3 regions of the Microbacterium cucumeris genome follow, and region 2 is predicted to be linked to each of the others. Evidence: predicted binding sites of a transcription regulator. Region 2 holds the regulator's gene; each other region holds the start of a gene.

Region 1 (5,133 bases), on a different contig from region 2:
TGCCGGCTCGATCTCGGCAGCCGCGCGGACATTGAGTGTCGCACAACCGACCGTGACGGCACACCTGCAGGCGTTGGAGCGCATCGAGGGCGAACCGCTCTTCGTCCGAACCTCTCGTGGCACGATGCCGACTGCGCGCGCGGATCGGTTGGCTGCGCGCGTGGCGGAGCCCTTCGATCGACTCGCCGCCCTGCTCGGCGGTCCCGAGCCGGGGCCGGTCAGCAGGAGCATCCGGATCGGCGCAGCGGCCGAGTTCACTGAGAAGGTCGTGATGCCCGCTCTGGCGCGCGCCATCGACGAGGGACTGGAGGTGAACGTCACGACCGGTCTTGCCGATGACCTGCTCTCCGCGGTTCGGGTGGGCAGTCTGGACGTCGTGGTCTCCTCCGTGCGGCCGCGTGGTCGCGGACTCGCAGTTGCCGGACTTGTCGACGAGGAGTTCGTCCTGGTAGCGGCCTCGAGCTCGGCAGTCGCGCCCGATGACGTCGTCGAGCGCGGCCCGACTGCACTCGACGGGCTCCCGTTGCTGGCGTACGCGCAGGACGTTCCGATCCTGCGGCGTTACTGGCGCCATGTCTTCGGCGTGCGGCTCGAACGCGAGCCGGCGCTCGTCGTGCCCGACCTCCGCGCGCTCGCCGCTGCCGCCGCGGCAGGCGCGGGGGTGACGGTTCTCCCGACCTACCTCATCCGGGACGAACTCGAGAACGGGCGGCTGCGGATCCTGGTCGAGACCGATGACCCGCCCATCAACACGCTCTTCCTCGTCCGGCGGCCCGGGGCGCCGGCGGAGGCGGCCCGCATCGCCGAGGACGCTCTGCGTCGCGCCGTCCGGGACTGGGCGTGATTCGACGTGCGACCAGGATGCCGCAGCATCCACCTCATCGTGAGAGCCAGCCGCGCAGCATCCGGGTCACCCACGGCAGGACCCAATAGGTCATGACCGGGGTGAGCACCAGGGTCGTCACGAGCACGCGCAGCCAGATCGGCTGCTCGCCCCATCCGGGGATGGGTGCGGACACGTAGGTGAAGAGCAGGTTCACCGGGAAGAAGCCCAGCCAGATCGTGACGGCCTGCTTCCAGCGCACCGGAGCCTCGGGGAGCGCGTCGGCGGGCACCGGCACCGCTCCCGTCGCCGGCTCGTCGAACCACCCCTCGATGCCGGTGCGGCGCTTCGAGCGCTCGCTGCGGATCAGGCCCTCGCCCAGGGACAGCCACTGCGTGCGCTCGGAGGAGCTCTCCCAGGCGTCGAGGGTCTCCGCGTTCGTGAACCGGTAGAGCATGTACCAGACGTGCGACGTCTCCCCGGCGCGGATCCAGCCGGACCCGAGGAATCCCGGATGCCGGTTCGCCAGATTCACGCCGGCCTGCACCCAGGCGGTCACCTCGGGGATGCGTTCGGGGTCGACCTCGCGGCGGATGGAGACGGTGACGGGTTCGCTGGACATGGGTGGCCCTCGGGTTCTCGGATGCTTGTGGCGCATACGAGTGTAGGCGGTCGCCGGTCTCCTTCCGGGCGTACCGGGGGAAGAAGGAGACCCCCGCCGACCCGATTCGGCGGGGGTCTCTCGCGGTGTGACAACCGCGAGCGGGAGCAATGATCGGCTCACCGCGGCGCGGAAAGTCTCTGACTACCCATTCCGGTCTGATCCTCCGCGCATCTGCAGTTGTAATCGCTCCAGGTGACCGGAAGGTGAACACGGGCGGAACTCCGGACCGGTTCTCCGCACCAGTTGTCCTGCAGGCGCCGGAACGCGGCTGTGCTCTCCACAGGGCGCGGAATCCTGCGGAGGCGCCGTGCGCGGATCCTTCACGATCGGGGCATGACGGAAGCCGACACGAACCTCAGAGACCGCGTCCTCGATCGGGCCGATGACCTGCGCGATGTGCTGCATGTCCTGCTCGGGCAGGCGAACCGACGCCAGCTGTGGCTGGTGTTCATGGAGGAGAGCGGGCGCATCGGCGACCCGATCATGCCCATGGCCGACTACCCCGCCGACCCGCATGAGGAGACCGAGGCGGACGACCTCGGCGTCGTCGATCAGGGGCATCTGCTGATGCATCGGATCGGGATGCTGCGCGAGGCGACGGGGAACGCATCCGTCGTCCTGGTGTGGGAACGCGTCGCGCCCAACGTCCTGGACGGCCAGGATCGCGCGTGGGCGTCGGCGATGGCGGACGAGGCGGCGGCGCTCGGCGTGCCGCTGCGTGCTCAGTTCCTGCTGCACAACCGCGGTCTTCGCCAGCTCCACCCGGACGACTACGCGTGAACGGCCGGCCCTGGGGCGTAGCGGAACGCGGCACTTGCCCGAGAAATATACGAATCAGTACCCGGAAGGGCTTGTCCAATATCGAAGAGATATCCTAAACTGAAGTATGGCGTTCATCACGGAGACTCGAGCCGACCGCGAGGTCGCACTGCTCGAGGCGTTCGAAGCCGTGAACGCGCAGATCGCGGCTCTCGAGGCCGAACGCGCCCGCCTTCTCGCCGAGCGGTTCGATCTGCTGCTGGAGGATGATCCGTTCGATTCGCCGCATCACGACATCGCGGTGCGTTCGACGGCGGCGGAGTTCGCCGCCGTGGCGCGTCTCTCGCCGGGCGTCGTGGATGCCGCGATGCACCGTGCGCACACGCTCAGGCATCGGTTCCCGCTGGTGTGGGAGGCGCTGCGCGACGGGGCGATCACCTCTCGACATGCGGACGCGATCATCACGGGTGCGTCGGCTCTGTCGACGTCGCCGGTGCCGGAGCTGAGCGAGTATCAGGGGCACGCCCTGGAGATCGCCGTGTCCGAGAGTCCGGGGCGCACGCTGGCGATGGTGAAGGCGGTGGCCGCATCCCTCGCGCCGACCACGGTCGCCGAGCGGCACCGGGCGGCGCTGGAGCACAGGTCGGTACGGGCGTACCCCATCGACGACGGCCTCGGGCAGCTCTCGGTCTCGGGACCGGAGTACCTGATCCAGGCCGCGCTCGACCGTGCGACCGAGATCGCGAAGCAGATCATGGCGCAGCGCCCGGTGATCGGCCCTCAGGAGAAGGACGCGGACACGCGCTCTCTGGACCAGATCCGGGCCGACGTGGCGCTCGAGCTCCTCCTCGGCGGTCGTCTCGAGACGGTGGCCGGAACTCCCGCCGAGGCGGTCCGTGGGAGCATCCAGGTCACGATCGCCGCGACCACGCTCACCGGTGAGGACGACCGGATGGCGGAGCTCGACGGATTCGGGCCGATGCTTCCCGAGCAGGCGCGGGATCTCGCGGCGCACGCCTCGGCATGGTCTCGGCTGTTCCTCGATCCCGGCGGCATGGTCACGCGCACCGACGCGTACTCCCCGTCCGAGTCGATGAAGCGGCATCTGCGGGCGCGAGATCAGCGCTGCCGATTCCCGGGGTGTCGGAGGATCGCCCGCCGGTGCCAGATCGATCACAATCACGATCATGCGAAGGGCGGGTCCACCGAGATCTGCAATCTCTCCTGCTTCTGCATCAATCATCATGCGCTGAAGCATCCCGATCTGCTCGACCGTCATCGCTGGTCCGCGACTCAGCTTCCCGGAGGGGTGATCGCGTGGACGAGCCCCGTCGGCCATACCTACATCGACGAGCCGCCGCCACGCGTCATGTTCGTGTGAGCGGTCGGCGCCACGACGGGTGTTCGGGAGCACCCGGTCCGCCTGCCGGAGACTGCGCCCGGTGCGTGCGCGTGCTTCAGGGGGCCGTGTGCCTACGCGTGATCGCCCGCGTCCTCGACGAGCCGAAGGAGCGACGGTGGGGGGCGAACCGACGCCCGTGCCGATCCGCCAGCGCCTGAGCACGCGCGGCGAAACCCGCCACGCCTCCGTCGTACTGCGCCATGTACTGCAGCGCGCCGCCCGTCCACGCCGGGAAGCCGGCCTCCAGAGAGGCGATGTTCGCCTCGGCCACGGAGGCGAAGACGCCCTCGTCCAGGCGGTCGAGCGCTTCCAGGGCATCCGCGAACAGCATCCGCTCCTGGAGCTCGACCAGCGCGGGTGCCGCACGGCCCGACCTGAAGCGCTCGCGCAGGTCCGGGTGGATCCGCACGGGTTCGCCGGCCTCGTCGTACTCGTAGAAGCCGTGCGGCGCTTCGTCTCCCCGGCGCGGCGTCTCGTCGCGCAACCAGGCCAGGACCTCCTTCGCGACGCCCGCGAGCCGGTCGGCCCGCACCGCGGCACCAGGGGACTCTCCCGCGAGTGCGCCCTCGTCCACCCGCCGCAGCGCTCCGACGCGGTACCCCGCCTGACGTGCCGCCTGCTCCACGGACGCGGGCTCGACTCCCTCGCCGACCGCGGCGACCGCCTCGAGCAGCCCCGCCCGCGCGGCGGGGGCAGGCCCCCTCCGGCCACCCTCGGTCTTGAGCGCCTGCCGGTCGAAGAACGCGCTGATCATGTTCTTCGCGACCCGTGTGTGGGTGAGGTGGATGAAGTACCGGGTCTCGACCCGCGATGCCGCCTCGAAGTCGAGGTACGCGCCCTCGACGGCGGCCGCCAGCGCCGCCCGCGGAGCCGGCAGCGGCGCGCCGCCGACCTCTGCGCGCAACTGCGCCGTCATCGCCGGCAGCATGCTCGCCACCGAACCCTCCTTCGGCCCGCCGCCGGGAATCCGGAAGCCCTTCTCGTCCCACGGCTTCACCGGCTCCGGGTTCACCGCGATCCACGCGCGCGCCGTCGCCGTCAGGTCCGCAGACGGCACCAGCTCATCGACGATGCCGGCGTCCACCGCGCCCGCGCCGTCGAACAGGGTCGCCGGCAGGATCACCTGATCCAGCGCCTTCTGCAGACCGAGCATCCGCACCGTGCGCACCGTGCCCCCGCCACCGGGCAGCAGCCCCAGGGACACCTCGGGAAGGCCGAACCGTGCCCGCGGGGCATCCGACGCCGCGATGCGCCGGTGCGCGGCCAGCGCCACCTCGAGGCCTCCGCCGAGCGCCGAACCGGTGAGCGTCGCGACCACCGGGCGCCCCAGCAGCTCCAGCCGGCGCAGCAGCGACTTCACGTGCTCCACGCGCGCCGTCTCCTCGGCCGACCGGGACGGATCCGCCTGCCGAAGCTGCACCAGATCTCCGCCGGCGAACCAGCTGTCCTTCCCGGACGCGAGGATGACCCCCGTGATCCCGTCGC
Region 2 (5,133 bases):
TGGAGGACAAGATCCTCGTCGGCGGCGTGATCGACGGCCACAACATCTGGCGCGGCGACCTCGCTGCGGCGTTCAGCACGCTCGGGGAGCTGCGCGCCCTGGGTGCCGCTCGGGTCGCGGCCGCCACGTCGACCTCGCTGCTGCACGTCCCGCACGACGTCGCCGACGAGTCGAAGCTGGACGAGCGCCTGGTGTCGTGGCTCGCCTTCGCGGACCAGAAGGTCGCGCAGGTCGTGACGCTCGCACGAGGTCTCGGCGAAGGACGCGCAGCGATCCAAGCCGACCTCGACGCGGCATCCGCGGCGCTCGCCGACCGGCTGTCGGCTCCGGGCGTCCGCGACGGCGCCGTGCGCGAGCGCTCGCTCTCGGATGCCGACTTCGCGCGGGTCTCGTATCCGGAACGAGAGGCGGCTCAGGAGGCGGCGCTCGGACTGCCGGCTCTGCCGCTGACGACAATCGGGTCCTTCCCCCAGACCGGCGACATCCGCCGTGCCCGTGCCCGTTTCACCCGCGGGGAGATCACCGAGGCCGAGTACGAGGACTTCCTCCGGGCCGAGATCGACAGTGTCGTTGCGCTGCAGGAGGAGCTCGGCCTGGATGTCCTCGTCCACGGCGAGCCCGAGCGGAATGACATGGTGCAGTATTTCGCCGAGAACCTCGACGGATTCGCCGTCACGGAGAACGGCTGGGTGCAGTCCTACGGCTCGCGGGCGACGCGCCCGTCGATCCTGTGGGGAGACGTGTCCCGCCCCGCGCCCATCACGGTCGCCTGGTCGACGTACGCGCAGTCGCGCACCGAGAAGCACATGAAGGGCATGCTGACCGGACCGGTCACGATCCTCGCGTGGTCCTTCGTGCGCGACGACCAGCCCCTGGGGGAGACGGCGAATCAGGTCGCCCTGGCCCTGCGCGAGGAGATCGCGGATCTCGAGAACGCCGGCATCGCGATCATCCAGGTCGATGAGCCGGCGCTGCGCGAGCTGCTGCCCCTGAAGAAGGCCGATCAGCCTGCCTACCTGGACTGGTCGGTGAACTCGTTCCGACTCGCGACCGGCGGAGCGGCGGCCGCCACCCAGGTGCACACGCACCTGTGCTATTCCGAGTTCGGTGTCGTGATCGACGCGATCCGGGCCCTCGACGCGGACGTCACGTCGATCGAGGCGGCCCGCAGCCGCATGGACGTCGTGGACGACATTGCCGAGGTCGGGTTCGACCACGGCATCGGCCCTGGTGTCTACGACATCCATTCGCCGCGCGTCCCCGGCACGGATGAGATCGAATCGCTGCTGCGACGTGCGGCCGCCGCGATCCCGAACCGGCAGCTGTGGGTGAACCCGGACTGCGGCCTCAAGACGCGCGGGTACGACGAGACCACCGCGTCGCTGCGCAACATCGTCGAGGCGACCCGGCGCGTGCGCGAGGACGTGTCCGTCCCGGCCTGACGGCTGTTACACGACGAAAGGTCCCTCCCGCCCGGGAGGGACCTTTCGTCGTTCGCGGGAGATCAGACGGCGCGCAGCACCGCCACGACCTTGCCGAGGACCGTCGCGTCGTCACCGAGGATCGGTTCGAACGCGGAGTTGCGGGGGAGAAGCCAGGTGTGGCCGTCGCGGCGGCGGAACGTCTTGACGGTGGCCTCGCCGTCGAGCATGGCGGCCACGATCTCGCCGTTCTCGGCGGTGTTCTGGGTGCGCACTACGACCCAGTCGCCGTCGCAGATAGCGGCGTCGATCATCGACTCGCCGTTGACCTTCAGCATGAACAGATCGCCCTTGCCCACGAGTTGCCGTGGCAGCGGGAAGATCTCCTCGACCTGCTGCTCCGCCGTGATCGGCACGCCGGCGGCGATCTGTCCGACCAGGGGGACGAGCGCGGCGTCCCCGACCGGCGGGGCGGCGTCCGCGGGGTTCTCGACACCCGTGCCCGGCAGATCGATCAGCACCTCCATGGCGCGGGTCTTGCCCGGGTCGCGTCGCAGGTAGCCGCTCAGTTCCAACTGGCCGAGCTGATGGGTGACGCTGGAGAGCGACTTGAGACCCACGGCGTCGCCGATCTCGCGCATGCTGGGCGGGTAGCCGTGCCGCGCGATCGAGGTCTGGATGACCTCGAGGATCGCCATCTGCTTGGCGCTGAGGCTCTTGCGTCGACGAGTGCGCGGTGCCTCGCTGCCGGGGGCTGTTGCGTCGCTCATGGCTGCTCCTTCGTGGGCCGGTCCGGTGCTCCCGCGCCGATGTCGGAGGCCCGTGGTGTGGTGTCTACAGCGAAACCGTATCCGAGAATCCGGGCTTGTGGAAGATCTGTTCGAGCGTGTCGGAGGATCCGAGGATGCGATTTCGAAGAAGACTTGACATCGATTCGAAATCGAAGATACATTCGGTACGTAGCTTCGCATCCCCCGCTCCCGGCCGAGCGGGGAATGCGAACGCTACGCCAAAGCCCCACCGGGGAGAAGAGCACGAGGAGCAGCATCATGAGCAGCATCACCGTCACGGCACCGTCCATCCGTCGCCCCGCAGCCGCCACGCGCCTGCGTCTGACGGCGCGCGGTCGTCGCGTGCTGCTCGCCCTGGCCGCGCTTCCGCTCGCGATCGGCCTGGCCTTCGCCGCACTCAGCGGCGGATCCGCCTACGCCGGCGGCGATGAGGTGACCGCGTCGTTCGAGACGGTCACGGTCATGCCCGGTGACACGCTGTGGTCGATCGCCGAGGACGTCGCCCCGGGCGTCGATCCCCGCGAGGTCGTCGACGCACTGCGGCAGCTCAACCTGCTCGACGGCGGCGTGCTCATGGTCGGCGAGGAGCTCGCGATCCCCGCGGCCTACGCCGGCTGACCCGCGGCACTCCGCCTCGCGCGCCCTCGCTAGCATGGGGAGGGTGACTTCCCTCGAAGACCTTCCCCTCCGCGACGATCTGCGCGGTCTCACCCCGTACGGAGCCCCTCAGGCCCCGCTGCCGGTCGCGCTGAACGTCAACGAGAACACCCACCCGGTTCCGGATGCCGTGGCCAGCGACATCCTCGACGACATCGCCGTCGCACTCCGAGATGTGAACCGCTATCCGGATCGGGAGTTCACCGCTCTCAGGGAGAGTTTCGCCGAGTACCTGGGCCACGACCTCGCGGCTGACGGGATCTGGGCCGGTAACGGCTCCAACGAGGTGCTGCAGCACATCCTGCAGGCCTTCGGCGGACCGGGGCGGACGGCGTTCGGCTTCGCGCCGACGTACTCCATGTATCCGCTCATCACGCAGGGAGTCGGATCCACCTGGATCGCGGGCACCCGGCACCCGGACCACACGATCAGCCCGGAGGAGGCCGCCGAGCAGGTCCGGTCCGCGGATCCCGACATCGTCCTGCTCTGCACCCCGAACAATCCCACCGGGACCCCGCTCGGACTCGATGTCGTCGAAGCCGTCTACGACGCGGCTCGTGGGATCGTCGTCGTGGACGAGGCGTATCAGGAGTTCGCCCCCCGCGACGCGCCGTCCGCTCTGACTCTTCTCGAGGGCCGACCGCGACTGGCCGTGTCCCGGACCATGAGCAAGGCGTTCGCGTTCGCCGGCGCCCGGGTCGGGTATCTCGCGGCGGATCCGGCGTTCATCGACGCCCTGCGCCTCGTGCGCCTTCCCTACCACCTGAGCGCGCTCACTCAGGCTGCCGCGGTGGCCGCGCTGCGCAACGCGGACACGATGCTCGCGATGGTGGACGAGATCGTCGAGCAGCGCGACCGGATCACGGCGACGCTCGAAGCGCTCGGCTATCAGCCGCACGAGTCGTGGTCGAACTTCGTCCTGTTCGGAGGCGTCGCCGATCCGAAGGCGACCTGGCAGTCGCTCTACAACAAGGGGATCCTCGTGCGCGACGTGGGCATCCCCGGGCACCTGCGCGTCACGGCCGGGACCGAGGCCGAGACCACGGCGTTCCTGGACGCGCTGGCCTCGATAGAATCGGCCACATGAGTCGCACCGCCCGCCGCAGCCGCAGCACGTCCGAGTCCTCCGTCGAACTCGACCTGAACTTGGACGGCACCGGCGCGAGCCAGATCGACACCTCGGTGCCGTTCTTCGACCACCTGCTGACGGCGTTCGCGAAGCACTCGCTCACAGATCTCACGGTCCGCGCCTCGGGGGACACCGACATCGACGCCCACCACACCGTCGAGGACATCTCGATCGTGCTCGGCCAGACGATCCGGGAGGCGCTGGGGGACAAGTCGGGCATCTCCCGCTACGGCGATGCGCTCGTGCCACTGGACGAAGCGCTCGCGCAGGCGGTCGTCGACATCAGCGGCCGACCGTACCTCGTTCACTCGGGAGAGCCTGCCGGGTTCGAGCACCACCTGATCGGCGGGCACTTCACGGGCTCGCTCGTGCGCCACTGCTTCGAGGCGATCGCCTTCAACGCCGGCCTGACCGTGCATGTGCGGGTGCTCGGCGGTCGGGACCCGCACCACATCGCCGAGGCGGAGTTCAAGGCGTTCGCCCGTGCGTTCCGTCAGGCGAAGGCCCTGGATCCGCTGGTCTCGGGCATCCCGTCCACCAAGGGCGCGCTGTGACCGACCGCCCGAGCGTCGCCGTCTTCGACTACGAGTCGGGCAACGTCCACTCGGCCGTCAAGGCGCTCGTCGCCGCGGGTGCCGACGCCGTGCTCACCGGCGACCGCACGGCGGCGCTGGAGGCCGACGGGCTGGTCGTCCCCGGGGTGGGAGCGTTCGCTGCGGTTCGAGAGGCGCTCGCGGCGCACGGCGGCGATGAGATCATCGAACGCCGGCTCGCCGGCGGACGCGCGGTCCTCGGCATCTGCGTCGGCATGCAGGTGCTGTTCGAGCACGGCGTCGAGCGCGGTGTCGACACCGAAGGGCTGGGGGAGTGGCCCGGCGCGGTCACGGAGCTCGACGCCCCGGTCCTGCCCCACATGGGATGGAACACCGTGACCCCGGACGAGGGGAGCGTGCTGTTCCGCGGCATCGAGCAGGAACGGTTCTACTTCGTGCACTCCTTCGCCGCTCAGCGCTGGGAGCTCGAGGTCATGCCTCCGTTCCCTGAGCCACGGCTGACCTGGACCACCTACGGCTCGCCCTTCCTCGCCGCCGTCGAGAACGGCCCGCTGTCCGCCACGCAGTTCCACCCCGAGAAA
Region 3 (5,133 bases), on a different contig from region 2:
CTCGGCCTCCCCCGCGGCGACGATCGCGGCGACATCCGCCACCGACTCGGCGAGGGGCTTCAGCCGGTCTTCGATGTTCGCGCCGACGACTCCCGCCGCGATCGCGAGACGGGTGGTCTCGCCGGCGTCCCCGTAGCCGTCGTCGAGGTCAGCCGACACCGGCACCTCGACGGCCGCGGCAATACGCGACACCATGTCGAGCATGAGCTCGCGCGGGATGCTTCCGTCGGCATAGCCGAACGTGGCGGCGATGGAATGGCCGGCGGTGGCGATGGCGGCGGTCTCGGGGAGCGCGGCGACAGCCTGGGCGGACACGACGTCCCAGACGTTCACGACGCGCAGGATACCGGGGGCGCGGTGGAGATCGACAAGGGTCTGGGCCTTCTCAGCAACGGTCATGCGTCCACGCTAATGCCCATCGATGCGAGTGGGCCTGACTAGTCTCGAAGCATGCCTCAGCGTCGCGCACATGTCGCCCCTTCCGTCGCGCAGAGCGAGCTCGCCGAAGCGCTCGCCGCACTTCGCGCGTCTCTGGACGCCCCGGTCGAGTTCTCGCCGGAGGCGCTGGCCGAGGCATCCGCGTCCGCGGCTCCGGAACCGGAGGTCGACCTGCGAGACGTGCCGTTCGCGACGCTGGATCCCGCGGGTTCGAGGGATCTCGATCAGGCGTTCCATCTGGCGCGACGCGGGAACGGATTCGAGGTGCGATACGCGATCGCCGACGTCCCGGCGTTCGTCCGCCCCGGTGGAGCGCTGGATGCCGCGGCGCGCGAGCGCGGTCAGACCCTCTACGCGGCAGACGGGTCGATCCCGCTGCACCCGCGTCCGCTGAGCGAGGACCGCGCCTCGTTGCTGCCGGACGTCGAGCGCCCCGCGCTGGTGTGGACTTTCAGGCTGGACGAGGCGGGAGCCGTCGACGGCTTCCGCCTGGAACGCGCACTGATCCGATCCCGCGCGCAGCTGGAGTACACGAGCGTCCAGAAGGCGCTCGCCGCCGGAGAGGACTCACCCGCGGCACTGCTGCCGGTGATCGGCGGGCTGCGGCAGGACCTCGAGCGCGAGCGCGGTGGCGCGAGCCTGAACGTCCCGGACGAGGAGGTGCTGCGCGCTGCGGACGGAACGTATTCGATCGTCCGGCGTCACCCGCTGCCCGTGGAGGACTGGAACGCGCAGCTGTCGCTGATGACGGGCATGGCGGCCGCGACACTCATGATCGACGCCGGCGTGGGCGTGCTGCGCACCATGCCGGAGCCGGACGCCGCGGCCTTCGACGCGTTCCGGCACCAGACCGAGGCGCTGGGGAGGCCGTGGACCTCCGGCGGCTACGGCGAGTACCTGCGGAGCCTGGACCGCTCGGATCCGCTGACCCTTCCCGTGCTGGAGGCGGCATCGACGCTGTTCCGCGGAGCCGGGTACGAGGTGTTCGACGGGAGCGTCCCCGACGGGATCGAGCAGGCCGCCATCGCGGCGCCGTACGCGCACGCGACGGCGCCCCTGAGGCGGCTCGTGGATCGCTGGTCGCTGGCGATCTGCCTCGCCGTCTCGAACGGGCAGGATGCCCCGGCCTGGGCCCGGGATTCGCTGGCCGAGCTGCCCGAGCTGATGCGCGCCTCCTCTCAGCGCGCATCGCGCCTGAACGCCGACACGATCAACTGCGTCGAGGCGGCGCTGCTCTCGCCGCGCGTCGGCGAGCGCCTCGACGCGACGGTGATCGCGGTCAGGGAGGATCGGGCCACCGTCCAGATCGCCGAGCCGGCGGTCACGGCATCCGCTCCCCTGCCCGCCGGAGCCGTGCCGGGCGACGCGGTCTCGCTGCGGCTCGTGCGCGCCGACATCGCGAAGGGCGAGGTGGAGTTCGCGCTGTGAAGGGCGTGGGTCGAGAACGGTCCTCCTGATTCGTCACCCGCTGAGCTCGTGGGGCAGCCGCAGAATGTCTCGCAATGTCTGCGCGAACGGTTCGCGATCTCGGCTCGGCACCCACATCGCCTCGTCGTGACGCTGATACAGCCGGTCTCCCTCGTGCCGGGGGAAGACGTGGACGTGCAGGTGCCAGACGTCCTGGCCCCCGGCCGGCTCGTTGTGCTGCCGGATCGAGACGCCCGCGCAGTCGTAAGACGCACGGATGCCGCGGGCGACGAGCTGCGTCAGCGACCACACCGCGGCCGCATCCTCGGGCGCGAGGTCGTACAGGTTCTCGACGTGCACTCGTGGAATGACGAGCACCGCACCGGGATTGCCCGGCCACCACTTCGGCGCGATCCGGGCGTAGGCGCGCTCAGTGACGGCCACGACGTCGGTCGGCTGGTTCCGCTCGTCGAATCCTCCCTGCTGCAGACGGCAGAACGGACAGTCGTAGTCGGCGGGTTGGTGTGAGATCGCTGCCATCGTCACCGCTCCGTCGCTCCGTAGCAGGCATCGGGACGGCTGAGCCAGACGGTCTGCATGGGTACAGTCAATCAGCCGCCACTCGTTATCCATCCGTTATCGGATCACGTCGGATTCGAATCGAATCCACGTTCGAATGTCGGAGGCCCGCAGCATCATGAGGGTATGAACTTCTTCACCGAGATCGACCAGCAGATCACCGCTCTGCGGTGTCTGCTCGGTGAAGATGCAGCGGTAGAGGAGCTGGCCGGATCACTGCGGGCGTTGAGCGACGACGATCTCGTCGAGGTGATGCGCGCCGCGGCAGCCCTGTCGAGGTGCGTCGAGAGGGTGGCCACGCTGGGCGCCGGCATCATCGCGGCACGCTCGGATCGATCTGCCGGACACGGCGGTCTCGCACAGTCACGCGGGCACCGCGAACCCGCGGACCTGCTGCAGGAGCTCACCGGCGGCTCCCGGGCCGATGCGACGCAGCGCATCCGGGTCGGCTCGACGCTCCTCGAGACCGTCGATCATCCGGCACAGGACGGCGCAGCCGTCCCTCCTGCTGTCGACGGTTCGGGGGATCAGGAGCCGTCTTCGGCGGGGCATGCACCGACTCGCCCCTGGCACGCTCCGGCTGACGATGCCCTGCTCGCCGGGCGGATCTCCACGGCGCAGCATGACGCGATCGTCCGCGGACTGGACGCGCCGCCGCGCGGCGCGCCGGACGGTGCGGAACTCATGACCGACACGGCAGCGGTCCACGAGGCATGGCTCGTCGCCACCGAGGACCTCGTCACCGAATCAGCCCATCGCACGCTGGAGGAGCTCCGATCAGCCGCGCGTTCACTGCGCGACATGCTCGATCCCGATGGCGCCGAACGTCGGTACCAGGAACGTCACAACGCCCGGTCCTTCCGGATGTGGACCGACCGAGACGGCGTGCATCATTCATCGACCGTCTACGACGAACACGGCTACGCGCTCATTCGGAGTATCCACGACGCAGCGCTGAGACCTCGGCGAGGCGGCCCCCGCTTCGTCGACGAAGCCGACAGACAGGCAGCACAGGAACTCATCGAGGATCCGCGCACCAACGAGCAACTCGCGTACGACCTGATGATCGACCTGATCCATGCCGGCGCGACTGCCGAATCCGCCACCGTGTTCGGCGTCAAGCAGGCCGGCGTCCGCATCGTGCAGACCGTCGGCGCCGAAGGCGTTCACCGGTCCGCGCACACCGAGGACGGTCTCGTCTCCCTTCCCCGGTCGGCTGTCGAGCAGCAGGTCTGCGACACCGGGGCGCTGCCGATCATCGCGGATGCGCTCGGCAATCCTCTTCAGGTCGGACGCGAGCACCGGTTGTTCACGCCGAGGCAGCGCATCGCTCTCGCCATTCGCGACGGCGGCTGCCGATGGAAGAACTGCGACCGCCCCGCCTCCTACGGCGAAGCGCATCACATCGACGAATGGTCCCGAGGCGGACGCACCGACATCGATCGCGGGATTCTGCTCTGCCGTTTCCACCACATGCAGCTCCACAACGGAGGATGGCGGATCACCCGGGACGGCACCGACGACTTCGTACTCCATCATCCGAGCGGCAAGACGTACGATCTGCCGCCACGCCTCCATCTGCGGTACGCCTTCGCAGACCTCGCCCCGCCGCCGAAACGGTTCCGCCCCGCCGCGTGAAGACGGTCGGTTCAGCCACCGGTGGTGGAGGAAGCGGGTCAGGTCCCGGCGCCTCCCGGGCACGACACGCCTGTCGGCGCCACCGGGCGAGTCCACGGCAGCACGAGAAGGTTCTGCCGCCTCTGGGCACGACCCGGCTGTCAACGGCGCCGACAGATTCGGCGCGCGCTGAGATCCAGCGTCCGCGGAACCGACTCGACTACGACGACGGCACGACGGTCGTCGTCATCACCAGCAGCTGCGGGTCGGACAGATCAAGAGACACCGAGATCGCGGTGAACTCGGACAACGAACGCACATGCGTTCCACCGCACGGAATCGACGCCACGCCCTCGGGAAGCTCGCACTCCCACCGCCGCCGGTCCACGATCGTTGGCCCCTCCGCCACCACGCGGCTCGACGCCCCCGCAGCGACCCACGCGGACAGCTGCGCGTTGATCCGATCCTCGCGCTCGGCGAGCGTCGCCCCGAACGACTCGGTGTCGAACCCGGCACGGCGAAGACTCTTCCCGAGTCGATACTCGTCGACCGCGCCGTCCTCACGGATGCGGCTGGACTGGTTGGAGCGCCCCTCGAAGTCCGGCGTCCCCAGAGCATCCGCCCCCGGGTCCTTGCGCCACAGATCGGCTACCGCCAGATCCAGCGCCAGCGACGCCAGGTGGCACGCCGTGTGTCCACGACTCAGACCCGCGCGCCGACCGGCATCCACCGACAGCGTGACCGCAACGCCCTCGACGAGCCCGACCGGCACCTCGCCCGCCAGCACGTGCCCGACGAGCCACGTCCATCCGTCCGCACCGCGCTTCACGGGAATCTCCTCCCCGACCGCGAACACGCCCTCGTCCGAGACCGCTGCCATCACGGCCTCCGTGACGACGGCCGAGCCCCAGGCTCCGGTGATCGTCCCGCTGTCGCCCGGCTGATCGGGCCACGTGTGGTCGACAGGATGGAACGGCGTCTCCTCGACGACCACCAGAGGCCGCGGCATCCGCTCCACGCGGAGCACCGTGGAAGACGACTCCACCGCTCCGAAGTCCACCTGCGTCGCGTCCATCAGTGCCCCGGCGGGAT

Evidence for each region. The regulator LexA, encoded in region 2, represses DNA repair genes until DNA is damaged. The targets are predictions, from matches to a motif close to TCGAACANNTGTTCGA.
Region 1: the regulator LexA is predicted to act here: its motif matches at 2,349-2,364, upstream of AC3RXZ_RS13130 (HNH endonuclease signature motif containing protein).
Region 3: the regulator LexA is predicted to act here: its motif matches at 2,506-2,521, upstream of AC3RXZ_RS03915 (HNH endonuclease signature motif containing protein).

The regions. Positions count from the first base shown of each region.
Region 1 is NZ_JBYRIZ020000004.1:314,753-319,885, forward strand. Features, by position in the region: partial or broken gene AC3RXZ_RS13110 (helix-turn-helix domain-containing protein) at 1-130, shown strand, start outside; gene AC3RXZ_RS13115 (substrate-binding domain-containing protein) at 161-844, shown strand; gene AC3RXZ_RS13120 (antibiotic biosynthesis monooxygenase) at 879-1,445, opposite strand; gene AC3RXZ_RS13125 (hypothetical protein) at 1,821-2,267, shown strand; gene AC3RXZ_RS13130 (HNH endonuclease signature motif containing protein) at 2,374-3,627, shown strand; gene AC3RXZ_RS13135 (enoyl-CoA hydratase-related protein) at 3,704-5,133, opposite strand, start outside.
Region 2 is NZ_JBYRIZ020000002.1:507,658-512,790, forward strand. Features, by position in the region: gene metE (5-methyltetrahydropteroyltriglutamate--homocysteine S-methyltransferase) at 1-1,442, shown strand, start outside; gene lexA (transcriptional repressor LexA) at 1,505-2,191, opposite strand; gene AC3RXZ_RS09005 (LysM peptidoglycan-binding domain-containing protein) at 2,471-2,830, shown strand; gene AC3RXZ_RS09010 (histidinol-phosphate transaminase) at 2,865-3,956, shown strand; gene hisB (imidazoleglycerol-phosphate dehydratase HisB) at 3,953-4,552, shown strand; gene hisH (imidazole glycerol phosphate synthase subunit HisH) at 4,549-5,133, shown strand, end outside.
Region 3 is NZ_JBYRIZ020000001.1:782,274-787,406, forward strand. Features, by position in the region: gene AC3RXZ_RS03900 (isocitrate lyase/PEP mutase family protein) at 1-399, opposite strand, end outside; gene AC3RXZ_RS03905 (RNB domain-containing ribonuclease) at 451-1,866, shown strand; gene AC3RXZ_RS03910 (HIT family protein) at 1,900-2,385, opposite strand; gene AC3RXZ_RS03915 (HNH endonuclease signature motif containing protein) at 2,551-4,062, shown strand; gene AC3RXZ_RS03920 (alanyl-tRNA editing protein) at 4,262-5,116, opposite strand; gene AC3RXZ_RS03925 (nuclear transport factor 2 family protein) at 5,116-5,133, opposite strand, start outside.